One region of the Bartonella sp. B10834G3 genome, then DNA from elsewhere that is predicted to be linked to it. Evidence: riboswitches for the same ligand, from Rfam matches in the RefSeq annotation. Region 1 holds a riboswitch; the other holds the start of a gene.
What was found. A riboswitch is a leader RNA that binds a small molecule or an ion and turns the genes downstream of it on or off. The one in region 1 is predicted to bind cobalamin.
Positions count from the first base shown of each region.

Region 2: it holds a riboswitch for cobalamin, as region 1 does, so the genes downstream of both, nrdH (glutaredoxin-like protein NrdH) here and metE (5-methyltetrahydropteroyltriglutamate--homocysteine S-methyltransferase) in region 1, are expected to answer to the same signal.

Region 1 is NZ_JACFOM010000002.1:769,320-775,130, reverse strand. It holds gene metE (5-methyltetrahydropteroyltriglutamate--homocysteine S-methyltransferase) at 1-2,083, opposite strand, end outside; cobalamin riboswitch at 2,173-2,376, opposite strand; gene H3S94_RS08825 (MarR family winged helix-turn-helix transcriptional regulator) at 2,697-3,137, opposite strand; gene H3S94_RS08820 (p-hydroxycinnamoyl CoA hydratase/lyase) at 3,243-4,055, shown strand; gene H3S94_RS08815 (acetate--CoA ligase family protein) at 4,160-5,811, shown strand, end outside.
Region 2 is NZ_JACFOM010000001.1:182,635-188,445, reverse strand. It holds gene prmC (peptide chain release factor N(5)-glutamine methyltransferase) at 1-598, shown strand, start outside; gene H3S94_RS00820 (MFS transporter) at 647-1,861, opposite strand; cobalamin riboswitch at 2,088-2,295, shown strand; gene nrdH (glutaredoxin-like protein NrdH) at 2,526-2,747, shown strand; gene nrdI (class Ib ribonucleoside-diphosphate reductase assembly flavoprotein NrdI) at 2,749-3,165, shown strand; gene nrdE (class 1b ribonucleoside-diphosphate reductase subunit alpha) at 3,243-5,324, shown strand; gene nrdF (class 1b ribonucleoside-diphosphate reductase subunit beta) at 5,337-5,811, shown strand, end outside.

The DNA of each region.
Region 1 (5,811 bases):
CCATTTTGGAGCGTGAAGTTTCAATAGAGATAACATCCGCATCCATATCGGCAATTGCGGTAATGATGTCATTGAACTCGCAATAACACATATGGGTATGGATTTCTGTCGTGTCTTTCACCGTACTTTGAGTTAAGCGAAAGCATTCAACAGCCCATTCAAGATAATAAGCTTTATCCTTTTCTTTGAACGGCAATCCTTCCCGTAGCGCTGCCTCATCAATCTGGATTATTTTGGCACCAGCCTTTTCAAGATCTTCAACTTCATTGCGAATTGCCAAGGCAATTTGCCGACATGTATCTTCCCGCGGTTGATCGTCGCGGACGAATGACCAATTCAGAATGGTAACAGGTCCCGTCAACATGCCTTTGACAATCTTCGAGGTAAACGATTGTGCGACTTGCCACCATTTGACGGTCATCGGCCTCGGTCGGGAAACATCCCCGAAAATGATAGGGGGACGGACGCAACGGGAGCCATAACTTTGTACCCAACCGTGTCTGGTAAAAGCAAAGCCTTCCAATTGTTCGCCAAAATATTGAACCATGTCGTTGCGTTCAAATTCACCATGCACGAGAACATCAAGCCCTACCTCTTCCTGCCACTTGATCGCTTCGCCTATCCGCCTGGTAATAAAGCTCTCGTATGTTGTTTTATCAATTATTCCCTTTGTATAATCGGAACGGGCTTTGCGAACATCAGCCGATTGGGGAAAGGATCCGATTGTTGTCGTTGGAAAAAGAGGCAAATTCAGAATGGCTTTTTGTTTTTCATGCCTTGTCGAGTAGGGAGATGCGCGCCGCGCTCTATCTTTTTTGACATTTTCAAGCTGTTTTTGAACAAGGTTATTGCGGATGCGTTTTGATGATTTTCTTCCGTTTAATGCAGCTTTATTGGCGGCGAGCCTTCCGGTGACAGCGGCCGAATTGCCCGATAATGCCTGACAAAGAATATGGAGTTCATCAAGTTTCTGGCTGGCAAAGGAAAGCCATGATTTCAACTCGTCATCGAGATTAACTTCAAGATCAAGATCAATGGGAACATGAAGTAGCGAACAGGATGTGGCAATCTGAATGCGCTCTGTTCCCAGTTTTTCAACAACCGGTTTGAGCCAGTCAATCAAAGCATTAAGATCGCTACGCCAGATGTTACGCCCGTCAATGACACCGAGCGAAAGCGTTTGGTTAGGCCGGATATGCGAGACAAAGGCATCAAGCTGTTTTTTTCCGCGAACGAGATCAATGTGATAGCCCTTAACCGGCAAAGACAAAACAGTTTTAAGGTTATCTCCGACATCTCCAAAATAACTGGTCAGCATTATGCGTGGGAATTTTTCCACGTCGCCAAGAATTTTATAAGCATAGTCAAAGGCAGATTTCTGATTGGCATTGAGTTCAGTCACGAGGGTCGGTTCATCCATTTGCACCCAAGGACAACCGACAGATTTCAACTGCGCCAGAATATCCTGATAAACCGGCAGAAGTCGGGAGAGCAATGATAATGGTTCAATGTCATCTTCACGGCATTTCGCGAGCAATAGAAAAGTTACGGGTCCCAGAAGAACCGGCCTTGTCACAATGCCTTCAGCCTTTGCTTCGAGAAACTCTGTTATAAGTTTCTCCGATTGGAGCTTGAAGCTTTGTTTGGCATTTATTTCAGGTACGATATAATGATAATTCGTATCAAACCACTTTGTCATTTCCAGTGCCTTTATATCACTGTCAATGTGATGGTTTCCGCACCCGCAATCATTGTTGCCTTCGCGGCCACGTGCCATTGCAAAATAGGTTTTCAAAATATCATTATTTTCGCCATTGGCCTTATATTCGGCAGGAATGGCGCCAACCATAATAGCTGTGTCAAGGACATGGTCATACAAAGAAAAATCATTCGACGGTATAACGTCAATTCCTTTGTCTTTTTGCAGTTTCCAATGTCTTTTTCTTAAATCAGCGGCGGTTTTTAACAAGTCATCCTTGGAAATATTGCCTTTCCAGAACTGTTCGAGAGCTGTTTTCAGTTCCCGTTTGGCACCCATGCGGGGAAATCCCAACGATGCCGATTTGATTATTTGTGAAGTCATTTTACTACCCTTGATAAGGGAGCGAAGGGCACGAAGATACCCAAGAGATCGACCGATCTCCATAAGCACCTAACCGGGACACCCCGCCCGTGGACAATATTTGTCGCGGCAGGTCTCCTGGCTTACGGGTCAACACCTTTATCTACCTTCCCGGAAATAATTCCAGTGGTTTTATCAATATCGGCTCGCCGTTCACAGTTGCGGGGGCAGCTTCGGCATTTGAAATTTCTTCACCGAATTCCCTCTTAGCTCCATTTTTTAAAAAATAGAGAACCACGACACTTACCATTTGACACAAGATAAAAGAGCCGTCAACAGGATATAAAGAAATGTTTATATTTCAATATCAATTGAATTGGAGTTATATTCGCCCGATTTTGAACGGGATTGACACGATTTGGATACGATGTGCGGCGAAAAAAATAGGGCACTACTGCGTTTTCAGGCTATCAATATAAGAACTGTATGTTTTGTTTTGTCGGCAGGAAAAACGATAATATCGGGATATGAAGATATTCCCATCGGCTTGATGAATAAAACGCCCCGATTTTCAAAGAAATATATTTTTCATCGCTTCATTGAAAGACAAGCGGGATGAAATATTATTGGCGCATCAATGAATAATTTTGTCGAGTAACTGATCGAAAATTCTTTTTTCTTCATCACTCAGATTTCGCAATATTATTGCGTCGGTTTTCTTCATTTCCAGCAGAATCTGTGTGCAAAGAGAATTTCCGGCATCGGTCACTTCCAAGCCATAGGAACGCCCATTGAGGGGCGTTTTTTTAATCCAGCCCTTTTCTTCAAGATGGGTGGTGAGAGGAGCCATATTTGCGCGCTTTATGCCCAGACAATGACCGACTTCGGATTGCGTTGCACCGTTATTTGCATGAATCATCATTAAGACCGAGGCCGCTACAGTGGATATATCCAATGCTGTCAAACTTCTTCCCAGATATGCCATGTCGTCAGCCGATATGCGCCTCAGCCGGTAGCCGAAAAGACCTCCGATGGGATTTTGGAGCTCATCCGGTTTTTCGTCTTCCTGTTTCATCACGAATTCGTTCCTTGTCAGTTCGGTTTTTAACTGCTATGAAACATAGCAATTATTTATAGCCCGTAAAATGACCGGTTATACATATAAAGAGGAGGAAGCAATATGTCAGATATCGTTAAATTTGAAGTTGTCAATAAGATCGCCTGGGTATCTTTTGACAGACCGGAAAAACGAAACGCTATGAGTCCGGCTTTGAACCGCAAAATGATGAGCGTTCTCGACGAATTGGAGTTTCGCGAGGATGTGGGCGTTCTGGTCCTGACAGGCGAAGGTTCGGCGTGGACAGCGGGCATGGATTTGCAAGAATATTTTCGTGATACGGAAGCGCAGGGATTAAAAGGTATCAGACAGTCGCAACGCGAAAGTTACGGATGGTGGAGAAGGTTGCGGTGGTATCAGAAGCCGACAATTGCAATGGTCAATGGCTGGTGTTTTGGTGGCGGTTATGGCCCGCTTTTTGCCTGTGACCTTGCATTTGCGGCAGATGAAGCAAAATTCGGCCTGTCGGAAATCAATTGGGGTATTTTGCCGGGTGGCGGTGCGACAAAAGTGGCTGTTGAATTGCTGAGTTTCCGTCATGCTATGTATCACGCCATGACCGGAGAGCTGGTTGATGGCAAAAAGGCCGCGGATTGGGGATTGGTCAATGAATCTGTTCCTTTAAACAAATTGAAAGAACGGGTGGAAGAAGTTTGCAAAGTACTGTTGGCGAAAAATCCCACTGCGTTGAAAGCGACGAAAGATGCAATCCGTCGTGTGGGTAATATGGATTATGACGAGGCTGAAGACTATCTCGTTCATATGCAGGAGGCTGCGAATTCGTTTGATAATGAAGGGCGCAAGGAAGGGATGAAGCAGTTTCTCGACGAAAAAACCTATAAGCCGGGGCTTGGTGCATATAACCGGAATAAATAGACCTCGACAAGCATATTGTAGGGAAGAGCAATATGCTTTCATAGGCAGCATTTGAATTGCGATAGGGCTGGTTAAGCCTTAATGAGCGGGATTTGGAGGAGAAAATGGCCGCTATCAATGATCGCAACGAGCATTTCACGCTCGATTGCCTTTTGCACCCGAAATCCATTGTTATTATCGGTGCGTCGCCTAATTCCGGCGCACTCGGATTTTCTGTGCTGGAAAATTTGAAAAAACATCATTTCAAGGGCGAAATCTATCTTGTAAACCCGAAATATGATGAAATTAACGGGCATCATTGCTATCGCAACATTAATGATTTGCCGGAAGCTATTGATGCGGCTGTTTTGGCTATTCCGCGTCAATCGGTTCTTTCAACAATGGAGGCGTTGGCAGCAAGAAAAACCAAAGGCGTGGTTATCTTTTCGGCAGGTTTTGCCGAAGATGGAGAAGAGGGGCTAGCCCAACAACGCCAAATCGCCCAGATAGCACGCGAAAACGGTATGGTCGTCAATGGGCCGAACTGTCTTGGCATCATCAATTTCGATCATCATTCGCCACTGACTTTTATCAAAGCACCGCTGATGAAAGAGAAGTTCGGCAGAAAGGTTGCCATTGTTTCGCAAAGCGGGGCAATGTCGGCAGTTTTAAGCGTATCCTTGACGGCACGTGACATTCCGCTCTCTTACGCAATTTCTTCAGGAAACGAAGCGGTCAATACGGTCGAAGATTTTCTTCATTCGCTTATGAACGAAGACGATGTCGGCATTGTCGCGATGATCGTCGAACAATTTCGCAAGCCTGAATTGTTCTTGTCCATTGCCCGACAGATGCAGGCTTCCGGCAAAACCATTGTTCTTCTTCATCCGGGAAAAAGTGCGGAAGCACGGCAATCTGCCGCGACACATACCGGTGCAATGGCCGGTGATTATGATTTGATGAAAGTTATGGTCAAGCGCGCAGGTGTATTGCAGGTTGATGATCTGGAAGAATTGATTGATGTGTGTGATCTCTTGAGCCGCTATGGTACGTTCAAACAGGGAGGCGCTGTTATTGTCACTGAATCGGGGGCATATAAAGCTTTGGCGCTTGATCTTTGTAAAGAGGTCGGTTTACGGCTTCTGAAACTTGATGAAAAACAGCATGCGGAACTGCGTTCGGTTTTACCTTCTTTTGTGGCTCTTTCAAATCCGGTCGATCTTACCGCTCAAGGTCTGGTCGAACCGGCTATCTATGGGCGTGTGATTAAGGCATTGAACAAAGACGATCATATTAATGCAATTTTTTTACCGCTCATCCAGACAGACCATGAAACTTTTGAAATCAAATATCCGGAAATCATTTCGGCACTCGAAAACATAAAACCGCATTGCCCTATCGTTTTTGCCGGTCTTGATGATGGCGCTCCGGTGCCTCAGCATTTTATCCATGCACTCCGGAAAAATGGCGCTTCCTATTTCAGTTCACCCGACAGAGCAATTCGGGCTTTGGCATTGGTTACCAATCACGCCGACTTTGAACGGTCAGTGGCTGATGAAACGCTAAAACCGATTAGGTTTGACAGGGCGAAGGGTTCAGGGATTATCGCCGAATATCGTTCAAAAGAACATCTCTCGTTGGTGGGCATAAACTTTCCGGACGGTGCGCTGGTTAGTTCATTGGAAGATGCGCTTGTCGTTGCCGAAAAATTGGGTTTTCCGGTTGTCATAAAAGCGCAGTCGGAAGCTCTTCCGCATAAAAGCGATGCAGGCGGTGT
Region 2 (5,811 bases), on a different contig from region 1:
ATCTGTCGATACGCTGGAGCCGAGAGACGATACAGAGGCTCTCGTCGATCTGGTGTTGCCGGAAATTCGCGCAATCGTTTTGCGAAAGGGACAAGCCGAAATTGTCGATATGGGGACCGGAACAGGCGCTATTGCAATTGCTCTTCTTGCAAATGTAGACGGCTTGAAGGCAACTGCCGTCGATATAGCCGATGATGCTTTGGCAACGGCAACGTTGAATGCTGAAAATGCAGGTGTATCGGATCGTTTCACGTGTTTGAAAAGCGATTGGTTTTTAAGCCTTTCAGGCCGTTTCGATATGATTATATCGAATCCGCCTTATATTCCGGAAAGCCAAATTTCTTCACTTGCGATCGAAGTGAAGGAATATGATCCGTTACGAGCCTTGGCGGGAGGTCAAGACGGCCTTGATTTTTATCGGAAGCTCGCAGAAGGAAGCCGGCCATTTTTGCATCCTGATGGAAAAGTTGCGGTCGAGATCGGCAGAGATCAGGAAAAAGATGTGATCGCAATTTTTCGGCAAAACGGCTTTGAATTTATCAAAGCGCGCAAAGATTTGAACGGTATTTTGCGCGCCTTGTTGTTTTCGGTTTGTTAAAACCTTGCTCTAGCCTTCCGGACATTGATTATCCGGCGACAGCAACTTCTATTCTGTTTCACGCCGCCTCAAGAGATAGCAGAATACAAATTCGAGGATGACGAGCGAGCCGGTGAAAGCGATAACCATGTTCCAGCCGCCGTGGAACCAGAACCAGCCGCCAAATGCACCGATAAAGCTCGAACCGAGATAATAGAACAAAAGGTATAGCGCTGTTGCATGTCCTTTTGCTCCTATAGCTATGCGTCCCACCCAACTGCTCGCTACAGCATGGGCAGAGAAAAAGCCTATGGTGATACAGATAATACCGGCAACAAACCAGAAGAGGCTATTGGTCATGGTTAGAAGCAATCCGACCGCGAGGATGATAACCGAGATGAACAGTAATGAACTCCGCCGGTATTTATTGGTCAGGTTTCCGGCAATCGGTGAAACAATAATACCTGAAATATAGCTCAGGAAGATGAAGCCGATCTCGGTCGGACTAAGAAAGAACGGTGCTCCGCTCATACGAAAGCCCGTATAGTTCAAAATCGCAACAAAATCACCGAATACCAGAGCAATAAACAAATAGATGTAAAGCAACCGTACCGAACCGATATGGCCAATCCAGGCTCTCACATGGTGATGGATATTGATGCCGTGTACGGGAACAAAATATTTCGACGGTGGCAATAGAAAATAGAAAGCGATAGCTGCGACAAGGTCGATAATACCGATAATGGCCAATGCCCATTGCCAATTGAACCATTCGATCAGGCTTCCCATGCCAACCCGCCCCATCATGCCACCGAACGCCGTACCGCCGACATAAAGCCCCATAATTTTTCCAAATCCTCGCGGTGCGATTTCTTCGGCAAGATAGGCCATAGCAACCGCCGGCACGCCTCCTAAGAGAATGCCTTCCAAAGCACGAGCAACAAGCAGCCAATGCCAATTTGTTGCAAAGGCCGCGACAATGTTCAGAATAGAAGCACCGATCATTGATACGGTCATCAAACCGCGGCGGCCAAGCGCTTCTGAAAAGGCACTTGAAAGGAGAATGGAAAAAGCCAGAAAGCCGGTTGATATTGAAAGAGCCAGCGAACTGTTCGCTGGCGTTATGTGATAGTGGTTTGCCAAGGATGGCAGCAACGGTTGGACACAATAAAGAAGAGAGAAGGTGGCAAAACCGGCAAAAAACATTGCCACACTTATACGTTTATATTGAGCGGTTCCGCTTTGCACACCAGGTTCAGCCCCGTTGGCTGTTGAGGTAGTCATTTTAAACTCCGAATATCTACCTCCCCCCGATTTTTCCGCTATTATGGTGGAAAGCAATAATGCAAAATCGTTGAAAGTTAAATTCAATTCCAAGGACTGAAGCGTCAAAAATAAGTGACTGTCTAAAACGCAATTCTGCCTGATTTTTCTGCAAAAATCCAGACGGGCAAAATCAAAAAATTGCGCGTTATTTTTAAAATATATTGACGTAAATTTTATGTCGGATACTATATCTAGTGTTCGAGGTTCTCCTTGATTCGAGTTTGAATGAAGGAGCTAAGAGGGAATTCGGTCATTCTTCAAAAAGCCGAAGCTGCCCCCGCAACTGTAAATGGTGTGTCGAAACCGTATGCCACTGGGGTTTTACCTTGGGAAGGTGGTTTTGACGTTGCAAGCCATAAGCCAGGAGACCTGCCTTGGATTGAATGTCAACAGACGGGGTGTTCTGGTAATGGCCTTTCCGGACAAAATTTTCCGGTATTTTGGCTTAGCCATATGCCCCCTATTACTTCGGGAAGGAAGTTTTATGTCCAAGATTCGTAAACATTTTTCTTGATCCGGTAAAGTCTGCCTTATCCGCGCAATTAATCAACATGCCCTTTGTGCTGCTTTTTGTCCACAGAAAGCAGGCGGGGTTCTATGACCAAAATCAAGAAAGAAAATCATGAAAATTACAATTTATAGCAAACCGTCTTGCGTGCAATGCAAAGCAACTTACAAGGCTTTGGATAATAAACATATTTCCTACGATATTGTCGATCTTTCCAAAGATGCGGAAGCTTTATCCTATATTGAGAGTCTGGGATATAAAATGTTGCCAGTGGTTATTGCCGGAAACAATCACTGGGCCGGTTTCCAACCTGATAAAATAAACGGGCTCGAATGATATGGCACTCCTTGTTTATTATTCGAGTGCGACCGGCAATACCGATTATTTTGTGCAACAAATCGGTGAGCCATCTTTAAGACTTTTCAAAAAAACTGCAATTCCGAAAGTGCTTGAACCCTATGTTCTTGTAGTACCGACTTACGCCGGTGCCAAAGGCGACGGGGCAGTGCCCAAAACGGTCATCAATTTTCTCAATGACAGTGAAAACCGGCAATTTCTTAAAGGTGTTATTGCCGGTGGAAATCGTAATTTCGGCTGGGCTTATGCACTTGCCGGAAAAGTCATTTCTCAAAAGTGTCGTGTGCCCTGGCTTTATAGTTTCGAGCTCAGGGGGACAACAGAAGATGTGAACCTTGTCAGACAAGGATTAGGAAAATTATGGAAACAGATAGCGCAGAAAAAACAGACACTTTAGATAGTGACAAAGATTATCATTCTCAAAATTATCATTCCCAAGATTATCATTCCCAAGATTATCATTCATTGAATGCAATGCTCAATCTTTTTGACGATAACGGCCTCATCCAGTTCGATAAGGATCGTGAAGCCGTACGGCAATATTTTTTGCAGCACGTCAATCAGAATACGGTGTTTTTTCATGATCTTGAAGAAAAGATCGATTATCTCGTGCGTGAAGGATATTACGAGAAAACCGTTCTCGACCGTTATGACTTTGCTTTTATCAAAAAAGCTTTCAAACGTGCTTATGCGTTCAAATTCCGTTTCCCTACATTTCTTGGCGCCTTCAAATATTATACGAGCTACACGCTCAAGACTTTCGACGGGAAAAGATATCTCGAACGTTACGAAGATCGTGTCGTTATGGTAGCGTTGACACTTGCTACAGGCGACAAAAAATTCTGCGAAAGGCTTGTCGACGAAATGATGACCGGTCGCTTTCAACCGGCAACACCAACGTTTCTTAATGCCGGTAAAAAACAACGCGGCGAACTTGTTTCCTGTTTTCTTCTGCGTGTTGAAGACAATATGGAATCGATCGGTCGGGCAATCAATTCTTCTTTGCAACTTTCAAAGCGCGGTGGTGGGGTTGCTTTGTGTCTCACCAATATCAGGGAGCAAGGCGCACCGATCAAGCAAATACAAAATCAGTCGTCCGGCATTGTGCCGGTCATGAAACTTCTTGAAGACGCGTTTTCTTACGCCAATCAATTGGGCGCAAGGCAGGGGGCAGGGGCAGTTTATTTAAGCGCCCATCACCCCGATATTATGCGTTTTCTGGATACCAAGCGGGAAAATGCCGACGAAAAAATCCGCATCAAAACGCTCTCGCTTGGAGTGGTCATACCCGATATTACTTTCGAGCTTGCACGCAATAACGAGGATATGTACCTTTTTTCACCTTATGATGTAGAGAGAGTCACGGGTAAAGCCTTATCCGACATATGTTTGAGCGAATACTATCGCAAATTCGTTGACGACCCGCGCATAACCAAGAAAAAAATCAATGCCCGCGATTTTTTCCAAACTCTGGCCGAAATCCAGTTTGAATCGGGTTATCCCTATATTGTGTTTGAAGATGCGGTCAATCGCGCCAACCCCATTGCCGGACGCATCAATATGAGCAATCTTTGCTCCGAAATTCTTCAAGTCAATGAGCCAAGCACATTGAATGCCGATTTGAGCTATCGTCACATTGGTAACGATATTTCATGCAATCTGGGTTCGCTTAATATCGCCAAAGCCTTCCAGTCCGACGATTTCGGCAAAACAGTTGAAACAGCAGTTCGTGCCTTAACAGCGGTTTCCGAAATGAGCGACATTGTTTGTGTGCCATCAATTGAAAAAGGCAATCGCGAGGCGCACGCTATCGGCCTCGGTCAAATGAACTTGCATGGTTTTCTTGCCAAAGAGCATATTTATTATGGGTCTCCGGAAGCACTCGATTTTACCAATCTCTATTTTTATACAGTTGCTTTCCATGCGTTGAGAAGCTCGAACCTTATTGCCAAAGAAAAGGGCAAAACATTTCAAGGTTTTGAACAATCAGCCTATGCCGATGGGCGTGCGTTTAAAAAATATCTTACTCAAAAGTTCGAGCCGGAAACACAACGCATCAAAAAGCTTTTTGCCGATCGCCATTTCATAATTCCCACTGTGAAAGACTGGCAGGAGCTTGAGCAATCGGTAAAAAAATGGGGGCTTTACAACCGTTATTTACAGGCGGTTCCGCCCACCGGCTCGATTTCCTATATCAATAATGCCACAGCATCCATTCACCCGATTGTTGCAAAAATAGAAATACGCAAAGAAGGCAAGATCGGTCGTGTCTATTATCCGGCCCCTTATATGACCAATGATAATCTTGAATATTATCAGGATGCTTATGAAATAGGACCGGAAAAGATCATTGATACTTATGCCGCAGCCGGTCAGCATGTCGATCAAGGCTTGTCATTAACACTGTTTTTCCCAGATACAGCCACTACGCGCGACATTAATAAAGCGCAAATCTACGCCTGGAAGAAAAAACTCAAAACCATCTATTATGTGCGGCTACGCCAAAAGGCATTGAGCGGAACCGAAGTTGAAACCTGTGTTTCCTGTAGCCTTTAAGGATAATTTCCGATGCTAACAAACCATTTGAAAACCATTCCAGCGATCAACTGGAATAAAATTGAAGATGAAAAAGACCTTGAAGTCTGGAACAGATTGACAGGAAATTTCTGGCTTCCGGAAAAAGTCCCACTTTCCAATGATGTCCCGTCATGGGCAAGTTTGACACCGGCAGAACAGCAATTGACCATCCGCGTATTCACCGGACTCACTCTGCTTGACACCATGCAGAATTTTGTAGGCGCAATTTCGCTTTTGCCGGATGCGATCACTCCCCATGAGGAAGCGGTGCTTACCAATATTGCTTTTATGGAAGCAGTCCACGCCCGTTCCTATTCGTCGATATTTTCAACCCTTTGTCTGACAAAAGATGTCGATGAAGCCTATTGCTGGTCGGAAGACAATGCTTTTCTTCAAAAAAAAGCGGAACTCGTTCTTGATTATTATAACGGTAATGATGCTTTGAAGCGAAAAATTGCCTCGGTTT